Linked DNA regions of Pararoseomonas sp. SCSIO 73927. Each later gene encodes a partner of the first gene's protein in a complex. Links are inferred from orthologs where the notes say so. Each region holds a gene or a part of one and is shown in the gene's direction. Other genes may lie near its edges. The genes, in order: xseA and VQH23_RS22045.

Region 1 (6,728 bases):
GCGAGCGGGCGAGGCGGGGGGAGGAACTGGGCTTCGAGACCTTCTGGTGCCGGACGATCCTGTGCTCCAGCTTCGCCGACGAGCAGTCCTTCGACGAGGACGGGCTGGGGAACAGCTACTTCACCGCCGGCTTCCTGCGCGAGAACTCGACCCGTCGCGTGCCGGCCTCCTACCCGAGCATGGCGGAGGTCTCGCGGCGCTCCGGCTGGAAGCAGACTCCGTTCATGCTGAACTTCCCGTCGGCGGAGAAGGCGCCGGAGCTCCGCCTGCCCCTGCTGAGCTGGCTCAGCGGGCCGGAGAAGGCTGAGCTGTTCCGCCACGAGGACGTCCAGCGGGCCGCGATCCGGCTCGTTCAGGAGAAGGGCCTGGTGAGCGAGGACGGTGCCGTCAGCATCGTCGACTGGGCGATCTGCCAGGGCGAGGCCAGGCGGGACCTTCTCCTGCCGCGCCTGCGCTCCAGCACCGGGCAGCCGCCGGACATCGTGCCCTACGAGAGGCGGCGGACACGCTGGGATCACTGAGCCCGTCACCGGACAGGAATGGAGCGGACCACGCCATGACGACACCGAACGACTTCTTCACGACGCAGAGCCTGCTGACCTTCGGCGGCGCGACCGCGGCGACCTTCGTGGTTCCGAACGCCCTCCAGGCGGCGCTGAACTTCAACCCGAGATGGCTCGCGCTGGTGGTGGCCGAGGCAGTCTGCGTGGCGGTGGTGCTGAATGGGCAGATGAACGGCTCCCCAGCGGGGCTGGCCGAGTACCTGGTTGCCGTGGTGAATGGCTGCCTCGTCTACTGCTCCGCCATGGGCATCACCTCGATCGGGGCCAATGCCACCCGGCAGCCGCCGGCCGCGGCCAGTCCCGCCGCGCCCATCCCAAAATCGGCCTCCGCACGCCCCTCGGCAAATGCGGAACCGGCGCCCCGGCCGGCCGGGCGGCGCAGGACCTTCCTCTCGCCCTGGGTCTGACGCTCAGGTCACCAGGGGGAAGAACACGCAGAACCCCGTGCCCCGGGCCTGCTCGGCGCGCGCCATCTTGCCGCCCACCTGGTCCACCAGCCGCCTCACCAGCTCCGTGCCGGAGCTGCCCGGGCGGGCCGGGCCCATCCCCACCCCGTCGTCCCGCACGCAGAGCCGCGCCTCCCCGCCCGGGGGAATGGCGAACTCCACCCGGATCGTGCCCCCCTGCCCCTCGGGGAAGGCGTGCTTCAGCGCGTTCGTCACCAGCTCGTTCACGATGAGGCCGAGCGGCACGGCGCGGGCATGGGGCATCATCACGGGCTCCAGCGCCGTCTCTACCGCTACCTCCGTCCGCCGCTGCGAAAGATTGCCGCAGAGCGCGTGGAGGTACTCCGCTAGATCCACCTGCGCGGCGCCGCCAATGGGACTCAGATGGTCGTGAGCCACCCCGATCGCCGCCACCCGGTCCAGCGCCTCTCCCATGATCCGCCGCGCCTCGCCCTCCGGCAGGCGGCGGCGCTGCAGCACGAGGAGGGAGAGAATGAGCTGCAGATCGTTCTTGCTGCGGTGCTGCAGCTCCCCCCGCAGCAGCCGCTCCTGCGCCAGCTGCCGGGCGGCGTCGGCGGCGGCGTCCACCGCCTCCTGCGCCCCGAGCCGGCCGCGCAGCGCGAGGCCGAGCGTGTTGGCGAGCGCGAGGAGGAAGCTCACGTCATCCGGCCCGAAGCCCCGCGGCGCGTCGCTGTCCACCTCCAGCACGCCCCAAACATCGCCATCCACCGCCACCGGCACGTTGAGCGCGGAGACGATGCCGTGCTCCCGCAGCACAGGCGGGTAGCGGAACTCCCGGTCGTTCGGCAGGTCGTCCACCACGTTGGGCAGCCGCGTGCGCAGCGCCTGGCCGGGCAGGGAAGCGAGGTCGGTGCCGAGACTGACATGCCCGACCACGCCGGGGTTCCAGCCGACGCCGGCCACGATCAGCAGGTCCCCGTGGTCCGGCCGGTGCTGCAGCGCCTTGGTGTGCTGGATCCCGATCCCGCGGGAGGCCTGCACGCAGGCGAGCTGGATCAGCCGCGCCGCGTCGCTCGTCTCCGCCGCCATGCGCGCGAAATCATTGAGAATCTCGCCGTAGCGACGGAGCCGCGCGAGCTGCTCCTCCATCGGGATATCGGCGGCGTCCGCAGGCATGGGCTGGCATCGAACCTTGTCTGTTACCCCAACGGAAGGGCGCAGGGGGGAGCAAGGTTTCGCCCGTCCGCGTGGCGTGAACGGGCGGGCTGGGCCATAATCCCGTGATGGACGCCCCCGTGAGCAACATCCCCGAGTACAGCGTTTCCGAGATCTCGGGCGCGGTGAAGCGCACGCTGGAGAGCGCCTTCGGCCGCATCCGCGTGCGCGGCGAGATCACGGAGTTCAAGACCTACCCCTCCGGCCACTCCTACCTCTCCATGAAGGATGAGGCGGGGACGATCCGCGCCATCATCTGGCGCGGCGCCCTCTCGAAGCTGCAGGTGAGGCCGGAGAACGGGGTGGAGGTGATCGCCACCGGCAAGATCACCGCCTCCGACAAGCGCTCCGACTACGCGCTGCAGATCGAGAAGCTGGAGTACGCCGGTGAAGGCGCACTGCTGGCGCGCATCGAGAAGCTGCGCCAGCGCCTCGGCGCGGAAGGGCTGTTCGACGAGGCGCGCAAGCGCCCCCTTCCCTTCCTGCCGGAGGTGGTCGGCGTGATCACGAGCGAGAAGGGCGCGGTGCTGCACGACATCCGCACCACCCTCGAGCGCCGCTTCCCGCGCCGCGTGCTGCTCATCCCCGTCGCCGTGCAGGGAGGGGGCGCGGCGGAGGCGGTAGCGGCCGCCATCGCCACCATGGGCGGGCTCTCGCCGCTCGGCCGCATCCCGCGCCCGGACGTGGTGATCGTCGCGCGCGGCGGCGGCAGCCTGGAGGATCTGATGGCCTTCAACGAGGAAGTGGTGGTGCGCGCCGCCGCCGCCTCGCCCATCCCGCTCATCTCCGCCGTGGGTCACGAGACGGACACGACGCTGATCGACTTCGCCTCCGACCGCCGCGCGCCGACGCCCACCGCCGCCGCGGAGCTGGCGGTGCCGGCGCGGGAGGAGCTGATGGCCGTGCTGGCGCAGCGCGGCACGCGGCTGGCGCGCGCCGGGCATTCCGTGCTGGATCGCGGCCGGCTGCGCCTTGCGCGCGCCGCCTCCGGCCTGCCGGACCTGCCCGCCCTCCTCGTCGCCGGACGCAACCGGCTGGAGGATCGCGGCCACCGGCTGCAGCTCGCCCCGCGCGCGCTCATCGCCGCCAAGCGCCGCGCGCTGGAAGGCGCCGCCGCGCGCCTGCCGCGCCCGCAGGAGAGCATCGCGCGGCAGAGAGGCGCGCTCGACCTTCTCGGCGTGCGGATCGGCGGCGCCGCGCGCGCCGTGCTGGCGCGGGGGCTCCGCCGCCTCGCGCTCGCGCCCGATCCCGCGCCGCTGCTGCGCGGCCGGCTGCGCGAGGGGCGCGCCGCGCTGCTGCGCGCGGAGGAGCGGCTGGACTCCGTCGCCCGCCGCCGCGTGGCGGAGCGCGGTGCCTCCCTGGCCCGCATCCCCGATCCCACGCCCTTCGTGCTGGGGCGCCTGCGGGAGCGGCGGGCGGCGCTGGAAGGCCTCTCCGCCCGGCTGGAGGGCGCCTCCTACGGCGCGCTGCTGGAGCGTGGCTTCGCCCTCGTGCGCGACGCCTCCGGCGGCCCCGTCACCGCGGCCGCCGCCGTCCTCCCGGGCCAGAAGCTCTCCCTGCAATTCGCCGATGGCAGCGTGAACGTGACCGATGATCGCGCGAAGCGGCGCGGCAAGGCCGCAGCGGCGCAGGACACGCTGCTGTAGAAGGGGGCCATGAGCACCCTGTCCCGACGCGCCACCGTCGCTCTGCCCCTGGCGCTTCCCGCGCTCCTCCTCGCCCGCGCCGCGCGCGCCGCCGTGGTGCTGCCCGAGCGGATCACCCAGGGCGCGCTCGTCACCGGCCGCGCCGATCCCGGCACGCGCCTGACCTTCGAGGGCAAGGCGGTTCGCGTCGCCCCGAACGGCGTCTTCGCCTTCGGCCTGGGCCGCGACGCCGGCGCGCAGGCCGCGCTCGGCATCGTCTCCCCCGATGGGCGGCGCGAGGAGCACGGCTTCGCCGTCGCGCCCCGCCAGTGGAGCATCCAGCGCCTGAACGGCCTGCCCGGCCGCATGGTGACGCCCGACGCCGAGGCCCTGGCCCGCATCCGCGCGGAGCAGGAGCGCCTCAATGCCGCCCGCCGCACCGACACCGCCATCCCCCACTTCGCGGAAGGCTTCGCCTGGCCGGCGGAAGGCCCGATCAGCGGCGTCTACGGCAGCCAGCGCATCCTGAACGGGGAGCCCCGCGCGCCGCATCTCGGCCTTGACATCGCCGTGCCCGTCGGCACCCCGCTCCGCGCCGCCGCCGGCGGGCGCGTGACGCTGGCGGAGGACCTCTACTTCACGGGGAACACGATGCTGATCGAGCACGGGCACGGGGTCACCACCCTCTACGCCCACATGTCCCGCCTGGACCTGCGGGAAGGCGAGTCCGTCCCGCGCGGAGGGGTCATCGGCCTCTCCGGCGCCACGGGGCGCGTGACGGGGCCACACCTGCATCTCGGGCTGTTCTGGCTCTCCACCTCGGTCGACCCGCGGTTGGTTCTGCCCTGATGCTGGCGGGACCAGGGGGAGAAGGAATTCTCCCCCTGGAAACCCCCTCATCTTTCTCTATTGGGCTGCCGCGGGATGCGGGGCTTGCGGCGCGCCAGGGCTCCATGAGCCTCGGCGCGGGACATCGCAGCAAGGGTTGCCACCGCACCAGTGATCTTGCTTCGCGGTGCAGCCCGGCATTCCGCGGCAGCCCGCCAGGAAGGGATGATAGGGGTTCGGGGGAAGAATTCTTTCTTCGCCCGGCGGAGGGTACGGGAGGCAGAGCCTCCCGACGTCAGGACGCGGTCGGCTGCAGCCCGGCCATCGGCGTGGGAGGGGAGGCGGGCATCCGCATCGGCATGACGGGCCCGAGCGACGGCCACTCGCCGCGCGCGCCGCGCTGCGGGGTGACCGGAACGGGGCGCACCGGCCCGCGCAGGAGGACGCGCGGCGGGAAGTAGTCGCGGCCGGGAAGCGGTACGCGCATGGAAGTCGGACTCCGATGGTGGCCGGGATGGGCTGGCCGTGGGGCGGAAGGTGTTGCGGGTTGCGCCGCCCGGCAAGGCGCCGCGCCGTGACAAGACGGTGATGCCCATGCCCGTCCTTCCGGCGTGGCGAACGCGGCCGGAGCCACCGCGTTGCGCGCGCGGCCGGACCCTTCCGCTCATGCGACGAGACGGCGTTTAACCCTTCCTTTACGCTTCGTCTCGAAAATCGGACGCATGTCACCGCCCCTGCCCCACGACGCGCCGCTCGTCGCCGTCTTCCCCGACGACGAATCGGCCCTCGCCGCCGTTTCCGAGACGCGCGCGGAGCTGCTGCGAAGGCCTTCCCCGGGCGTCGTGCTGCTGCGCCCCGTGCAGGGATTGCGGGAGCGGCTCTACGCTGCGGGAGCTGCGGTTGTGGTGCCCTGAGCGCCCGGCCGCGGCCCTACCCGCGTTCTGCCACCAGCAGCACGTTCGGCAGGGGCGTGCCCGCCCAGCAGGGCGCCACCGTGCAGCGGAACCCGGCGCGCCCGAACAGCGCCGCCACCTCCGCCACCGGCATGGGCTGCACCGCGGCACCGTCCCGGCGGATGGCGCGGCCGGCTCGCTCCATCGCCAGGCCGAGGGCGCTGCGCCAGCCGCGATCCGGATCGAAGAGGCGCATCACCACGCGCCGCCGCGCCGCCCGCGCCATCCCCTCCAGCACCGGCACCTGCGCGCCGGCCGGAAGCTGGTACAGCACGTCCGCCATCAGCATCGTGTCGCCTTCCGGCACCTCTGCGCGGGCCAGGTCGGCGGCGGCGAATCCGGCCGGCAGCCCCTCCGCCGCCGCCCTTGCCTCCGCAATCTTGCGCGCGTCCAGGTCCAGCCCCGTCACGCGGGAAGCCCCGCCCGCCAGCAGCAGCAGGATCCCGAACTGCCCACGGCCGCAGCCCAGATCCACCACGTGCCCGAAGCCCCCCGTACGCCGGGCGAGGCCGAGCAGCGCCGCCGTCGCCGGATCCCGCCGCAGCTTGGAGGGCACGAACTCCCGCGTGAAGCGCGAGGCGCCGGCGTAGCGCGCCGCCACGGCCGGGATCAGCGTGTGGAGATCAGGGGAATCCGGCACGGCGTCGCGCTGCATGGCCGCACCATGCCCGGCGCCCCCCGGCCGGGCAACGCCGCCCGCCCCTTGCTCCCCCTCTCCGCCCGGGCGCACCCTCCCGCCCCTCGTCACGGAGCGGAACGCCATGGAAGAGAACGAACTGATCCACGAGGTGCGGGAGGGCGGCATCCTGCTGACCACCCTCAACCGCCCGAAGGCGATGAACGCCTTTACCTTCGCCATGTACGAGGGCCTGGCGGCCAAGGCCGCGGAGATCGCGGAGGATCCGGCCATCCGCGCCTGGATCATCACCGGCGGCGGCGAGAAGGCCTTCGCCGCCGGCACCGACATCAGCCAGTTCACGAGCTTCACCACCGCCCAGCACGCGCTGGACTACGAGGAGCGGATCGGCCGCGTCCTCTCCGCCATCGAGGACTGCCCCAAGCCGGTCATCGCCGCCATCCACGGCGCCTGCACCGGCGGCGGCGCGGGGGTGGCCGGGGTCTGCGACATCCGCATCG
Region 2 (6,165 bases), 3.3 Mb from region 1 along the record:
TCGCGCGAGAGAGGGGCCGGGGTGCTGGACTTGCGGCGTTCCCGGTGGTGGATTGGCCGGCTCTATGGCAGCGCCGTCCGACACGTCCCCCGCCGGGACCACAAAAGAGACCCTGCTCGACGTCCAGGGCCTGACCTGTCCGCTGCCCGTGCTGAAGGCCAACAAGGCCCTGCGCGGGCTGGCGCCGGGCGCGCGCCTGACCGTGCTCGCCACGGACGCCGCGAGCGTGATCGACTTCCAGGCCTATTGCCGGGAGACCGGCCACGCCCTCGTCTCCTTCAGCGAGAGCGCGGGGGTCTTCAGGTTCACCCTGCGCAAGCGCGACGAGAAGTCCGACGCGCCGGGGAAGGGGGGCTGATGCTCCTCCTCACCCATCCCGCCTGCCTCCGGCACGAGAACGCGCCCTACCACCCGGAGGCGCCGGCGCGGCTGCGTGCGGTGATGCAGGTGTTGGAGACGCAGGAGTTCTCCACCCTCGTCCGGGCCGAGGCGCCGGAGGCGACGCGGGAGCAGTTGCTGCGGGTGCATCCCGAGTCCCATGTGGACCGCATCCTCTCCATCCGTCCGGCCGAGGGGGAGACGGTGCCCCTGGACGCCGACACGGCCATGAACGCCGGCACCGCCGAGGCCGCGCTGCGCGCCGCCGGCGCCGGAGTGGAGGCGGTGGACGCGGTGATGCGCGGCGAGTTCTCCCGCGCCTTCTGCGCCGTGCGCCCCCCCGGCCACCACGCCGAACCCGACACGGCCATGGGGTTCTGCTTCTTCTCCAGCGCCGCGGTCGCCGCGCGCCACGCCCAGGCCGCGCACGGGGTGGAGCGGGTGGCGGTGCTGGACTTCGACGTGCATCACGGGAACGGCACCCAGGCGGCCTTCTGGAACGAGCCTTCGCTGATGTTCGCCTCGTCCCACCAGATGCCGCTCTATCCAGGAACGGGCGCGGCCTCGGAGGTGGGGCGGGGCAACATCCTCAACGTCCCCCTGGCCGCCGGCACGGAAGGCCCGGCCTTCCGCCTGATCTGGGAGCGGGACATCCTTCCCGCCGTCGCGGCCTTCGCGCCGGGCCTCATCATCGTCTCCGCCGGCTTCGACGCCCACCGGGCCGATCCGCTGGCCGGGCTGCGCCTGACGGAGGAGGATTTCGGCCGGGTGACGGAAGCGATCTGCGAGACCGCCAACCGGGTTTGCGGCGGCCGGGTGGTCTCGTTGCTGGAAGGGGGCTACGACCTCGGCGCCCTCGCCCGATCGGTGGCCGCGCATCTGCGCGCCCTGGTCCGCGCCTGACCCGGAACCCGCCAGCCATGCCCGATACGATGACCGATGCAATGAACGAGTCCCTGGCCGAGGTTGAGAACCTCTCCTTCGAGGAGGCGGTGGCCGAGCTGGAGGCCATCGTGCGCCGGCTGGAGGGCGGGCAGGCGAAGCTGGAGGAGGCGATGGACTCCTACGCCCGCGGCACCGCCCTGCGCGCGCACTGCCAGCGCAAGCTGGACGAGGCGGAGGCGCGGGTCCAGGCCCTGGTGCCCGGCCCGGTGCCGGCCCTGCGGGACGTGGAGTAGGGGCGGCGATGAGCGGGACGATGACGGACGCGACCTTCGCGGAAGACCTGAAGTCGGCGATGGCCGAGGCCGCCTCCGAGGTGGACGAGGCGCTGGACGCGCTGCTGCCGAAGGAGGAGGGCGAGGAGCGCAAGCTTTTCGCCGCCATGCGTTACGCCACCATGGGCGGCGGCAAGAAGATGCGCGCCTTCCTCGTGCTGGAGGGCGCGCGGCAGTTCGGGGTAGGCCGCGAATCCGCCCTTCGCGTGGCGGCCGCGGTCGAAATGCTGCACGCCTACTCGCTCGTGCATGACGACCTGCCGGCGATGGACGACGACGACCTGCGCCGCGGCAAGCCGACCGTCCACAAGGCCTGGGACGAGGCCACCGCCATCCTGGTGGGCGACGCGCTGCAGACCCAGGCCTTCGCCACCCTGGCCGCGCCCGAGACGCACCAGGATCCGGCCGTGCGCGCCGATCTCTGCCTCGCGCTGGCCCTCGCCTCCGGCGCGCGCGGCATGGTCGGTGGCCAGATGCTGGACATCATGGCGGAAACCGCGACGACGCCGCCCGACGAGGCCGCGATCGTCCGGCTCCAGCAGCTCAAGACCGGCCGGCTGATCGAGTTCTCGGCCGAGGCCGGCGCCATCCTCGGCAAGGCGCCCGCCCATTCCCGCCAGTGCCTGCTCTATTATGGCCGCGAGATCGGCGCCGCCTTCCAGATCGCCGACGACCTGCTGGACCTCACGGCGACCCCGGAGGAGACCGGCAAGGCCACGGGCAAGGATGCCGGCGCGGGGAAGGCGACCCTTCTCGGCCTCCTCGGCCCCGAGCGCGCCCGCGCCCAGGCCGAGCGGCTGGTGGACCAGGCCAAGGCCCATCTTGAGAGCTTCGACGAGCGCGCGGGCCTTATGCGCGCGCTGGCCGACCACGTCATCCGCCGCCGGAACTAGGCGGCGATCGAGAGAGCACGACGCATGTCCCCACCTGTCACGCCCCTCCTCGACCGCGTCCGTCATCCCTCGGACATGCGCAACCTCTCCCCCGAGCAGCTGAAGCAGCTGGCGGAGGAGTTGCGGGCGGAGACGATCCACACCGTCTCCACCACCGGCGGGCACCTCGGCGCCTCCCTCGGCGTCGTGGAGCTGACCGTCGCGCTGCACGCGATCTTCGACACGCCGGACGACCGGCTGATCTGGGACGTCGGCCACCAGACCTACCCCCACAAGATCCTGACGGGGCGGCGGGACCGGATCCGCACGCTGCGCCAGGGCGGCGGGCTGTCCGGCTTCACCCGCCGCAGCGAGAGCGAGTACGACCCCTTCGGCGCCGCCCACTCCTCCACCTCCATCTCGGCGGGCCTCGGCATGGCCGTGGCGCGCGACCTCCTCGCGCCGCTGGGGAAGGGGAAGGGCGTCGGGCAGAACGTCATCGCCGTGATCGGCGACGGCGCCATGTCCGCCGGCATGGCTTATGAGGCGATGAACAACGCGGGGGCGCTGAAGTCCCGCCTCGTCGTGGTGCTGAACGACAACGACATGTCGATCGCGCGCCCCGTCGGCGCCATGTCGGCCTACCTCTCCCGCCTCATCTCCTCGCGCCCGTTCCTCTCCATCCGCGAGGTGATGGGGCGGCTGGCCCGGCGCTTCCCGCGGCCGCTGGCGCAGGCGGCCAAGCGCGCGGACGAGTACGCGCGCGGCATGCTGACGGGCGGCACCCTCTTCGAGGAGATGGGCTTCTACTATGTCGGCCCGATCGACGGGCACGACCTGGACCACCTGCTGCCCGTGCTGCGGAACCTGCGCGAGGCCGACGAGGGCGGGCCCATCCTGCTCCACGTCGTGACGCAGAAGGGTAAGGGCTACGCCCCCGCCGAGGCGAGCGCGGACAAGTACCACGGCGTGGTGAAGTTCAACGTGGTGACGGGCGAGCAGGTGAAGGCCCCGCCCGGCCCGCCGAGCTACACCAAGGTGTTCGCCCAGGCCCTGATCGCGGAGGCCGATGCCGATCCCACCGTGGTCGCCGTGACCGCCGCCATGCCCAGCGGCACCGGGCTGGACGCCTTCGAGAAGCGCTTCCCCCGCCGGACCTTCGACGTGGGCATCGCCGAGCAGCACGCCGTGACCTTCGCCGCCGGCATGGCGACGGAGGGGCTGAAGCCCTTCGTCGCGATCTACTCCACCTTCCTCCAGCGCGCCTACGATCAGGTGGTGCACGACGTGGCGCTGCAGAACCTGCCCGTGCGCTTCGCCATGGACCGCGCCGGGCTGGTGGGCGCGGACGGCGCCACCCATGCAGGCGCCTACGACGTCGCCTTCCTCGGCTGCATCCCCAACATGACGCTGATGGCGGCCGCCGACGAGGTGGAGCTGGTCCACATGGTCGCCACCGCCGCCGCCCATGATTCCGGGCCCATCGCCTTCCGCTACCCGCGCGGCGAGGGCACGGGGCTGGAGCTGCCGGCGCGCGGCACGGTGCTGCCGATCGGCAAGGGCCGCGTCCTGCGGGAGGGGAGCACCATCGCCATCCTCTCCTACGGCACGCGCCTGGCGGAGGCGATGAAGGCGGCCGAGGAGCTGGCCGCCCAAGGCCTTTCCTGCACCGTTGCGGATGCCCGCTTCGCCAAGCCGCTCGACACGGAGCTGGTGGAGCGGCTGGCCCGCAGCCACGCCGTGCTGCTGACGGTGGAGGAGGGCAGCGTCGGCGGCTTCGGCAGCCTCGTCGCCCAGCACCTCGCCCATGCCGGGCTTCTGGACGGCGGCCTGCGCTTCCGCCCGCTGGTTCTGCCGGACGCCTACATCGACCACGAAGCGCCGAAGAAGCAGTACGACCTGGCCGGGCTCAACGGGCCGCAGATCGCCCAGGCGGCGCGCGACGCGCTGGGGCGCGAGGTGGCCGTGCAGCCGGCCCGGGCCTGAAGCCGCCGTAGACAGGGGGAGGGCGATGGGATTCGCCCTCCCCCTGCTAACCCCGCCCTCATCTTCTCTCCAACGGCTGCTGTGAAACGCGGGAGCTTCGGCTTCCCTGGGGCATGGGCGCCCTGCGCCGGACAGGTCTCCCCGGCGAAAGCCCTAAGAGGGAAATCGGGGTCCGGGCGGTAGACCCTGCCAGCGCCTCCCGGCGTCGCCGAGCCCGCGACTTCCGCACGTCCCTGTTCCCCCACCGGGCGGCTGGGGCTGCTATCCTGGCCGGCCTTTCGCGGAGACGACGCCTTGCCACAGCCCAAGCCCGCCAAGCAGCGCGCCGACGCCGCCCTCGTGGAGCGGGGCCTGGCCGAGAGCCGGACGCGGGCGCAGGCGCTGATCCTGGCGGGGGTGGTGTTCAGCGGTGAGCGCCGGGTGGACAAGCCCGGGCAGGAGCTGCGGGAGGGCGACCCGCTGGAGGTGCGCGGCCAGGACCACCCCTGGGTGAGCCGGGGTGGGCTGAAGCTGGCGCACGGGCTGGAAGCCTTCGGGCTGGATCCCGCCGGCCGGGTCTGCATCGACGTAGGCGCATCGACCGGCGGCTTCACCCATGTGCTGCTGCACCACGGGGCGGCACGGGTCTACGCGGTGGATGTCGGCCACGGGCAGCTGGCCTGGAGCCTGCGGAACGACCCGCGCGTGGTGGTCCTGGAACGCGTGAACGCCCGCTACCTGGAACCGGCGCAGGTGCCCGAGCCGGTCGGGGCCGTGGTCTGCGATGCCTCCTTCATCGGCCTCTCCACCGTGCTGCCGGCGGCCCTGGCCATGGCGGCGCCCAGCGCCTTCGCCGTCGCGCTCATCAAGCCGCAGTTCGAGGCGGGGCCGGGCAATGTGGGAAAGGGGGGCGTGGTGCGCGACCCGAACGTGCATCGCGCCGTCTGCGCGAAGGTGACGGGCTGGTGGTCGGGCCTGGCGGGCTGGGAGGTCCTGGGTGTTACGGAAAGCCCGATCACCGGGCCCGAGGGAAATAAGGAGTTCCTGATCGGCGCCCGCAGGTCGGGCTAGCGCTGCGCGCCCGGTGCGGCGGTGCCCTGGGAAAGGCGGCCGGCCAGGGCCCAGACGCGAGCGGGGTCCATGCGGACCTCGGGATCGTTGAGCAGGCGGTCCAGCTCCTCCTGGGCTCTCTCGATCTCCGCGTCCGTCATGGCCGTCCTCGTTCTCTTGCGGTGCAGCATGGGCCTGAACGAAGAGGTGCGGCCATCGGTTTCCTTGATCCTCCCGTCCTTGTGAGGATCATGGCCGTTCTCTGGCCCGTGCTACGGCGTGGAGACGAGCGCCGGCAGAAGCGCCGTCTCACGCGCATGCGGGCGGGCGGGGTTGCGGAAGCGCAGCTCGCCCTCGGGCACCGAATCCGGCGGCGCCATGCCGAAGAGCTCCATTCGCGACGCGCAGGTGACGGCCGAAACCCGCCGCGCTTCCGGCGTGGTGAGGAAGCGGCGCACCGCGCCCTCGAGGTCCCGCCTGTCCCGCAGGCCGCGCCACTCCTGGCGACCGATGTCGTCCAGGAACATGGCGAGGACGCCCGCCCTCTCCCCGCCGAGCCGGCCGGCGGCGGAGACCATGCGGCGGCAGACGGCGCGGGCGATGTCGCTCGCCTGACCCGCGCGCGCCGCGAGGACGAGCATGTTGCCGCTGCCCTGCTGGGCGACGGCGAGCTGCGCCTCGGG

The links.
Region 2: the proteins of xseA (region 1) and VQH23_RS22045 are in contact, whole or in part, in a cryo-EM structure (PDB 8TXR), measured with the Escherichia coli proteins. The link is inferred for Pararoseomonas sp. SCSIO 73927 from one-to-one orthologs.

The regions. Positions count from the first base shown.
Region 1 is NZ_CP146232.1:1,403,407-1,410,134, forward strand. Bases 1,559-4,542 are described here. They hold xseA (exodeoxyribonuclease VII large subunit), read left to right. Parts: upstream 1,559-2,253; coding sequence 2,254-3,831; downstream 3,832-4,542. Other genes in these bases: VQH23_RS06655 (histidine kinase dimerization/phosphoacceptor domain -containing protein), read right to left, coding at 1,559-2,146; VQH23_RS06665 (M23 family metallopeptidase), read left to right, coding at 3,841-4,542. Also shown: VQH23_RS06645 (hypothetical protein), read left to right, coding at 1-521; VQH23_RS06650 (hypothetical protein), read left to right, coding at 557-970; more of VQH23_RS06655, read right to left, coding at 974-1,558; more of VQH23_RS06665, read left to right, coding at 4,543-4,659; VQH23_RS06670 (hypothetical protein), read right to left, coding at 4,934-5,125; VQH23_RS06675 (hypothetical protein), read left to right, coding at 5,361-5,552; VQH23_RS06680 (class I SAM-dependent methyltransferase), read right to left, coding at 5,569-6,246; VQH23_RS06685 (enoyl-CoA hydratase), read left to right, coding at 6,353-6,728. UniProt on the Escherichia coli protein: Bidirectionally degrades single-stranded DNA into large acid-insoluble oligonucleotides, which are then degraded further into small acid-soluble oligonucleotides.
Region 2 is NZ_CP146232.1:4,659,105-4,665,269, reverse strand. What follows is about bases 1-2,927. They hold VQH23_RS22045 (exodeoxyribonuclease VII small subunit), read left to right. Parts: upstream 1-1,298; coding sequence 1,299-1,556; downstream 1,557-2,927. Other genes in these bases: dxs (1-deoxy-D-xylulose-5-phosphate synthase), read left to right, coding at 2,513-2,927; VQH23_RS22040 (polyprenyl synthetase family protein), read left to right, coding at 1,577-2,488; VQH23_RS22050 (histone deacetylase family protein), read left to right, coding at 358-1,281; VQH23_RS22055 (sulfurtransferase TusA family protein), read left to right, coding at 65-358. Also shown: more of dxs, read left to right, coding at 2,928-4,453; VQH23_RS22030 (TlyA family RNA methyltransferase), read left to right, coding at 4,748-5,503; VQH23_RS22025 (peptide chain release factor 1), read right to left, coding at 5,500-5,643; VQH23_RS22020 (hypothetical protein), read right to left, coding at 5,755-6,165. UniProt on the Escherichia coli protein: Bidirectionally degrades single-stranded DNA into large acid-insoluble oligonucleotides, which are then degraded further into small acid-soluble oligonucleotides.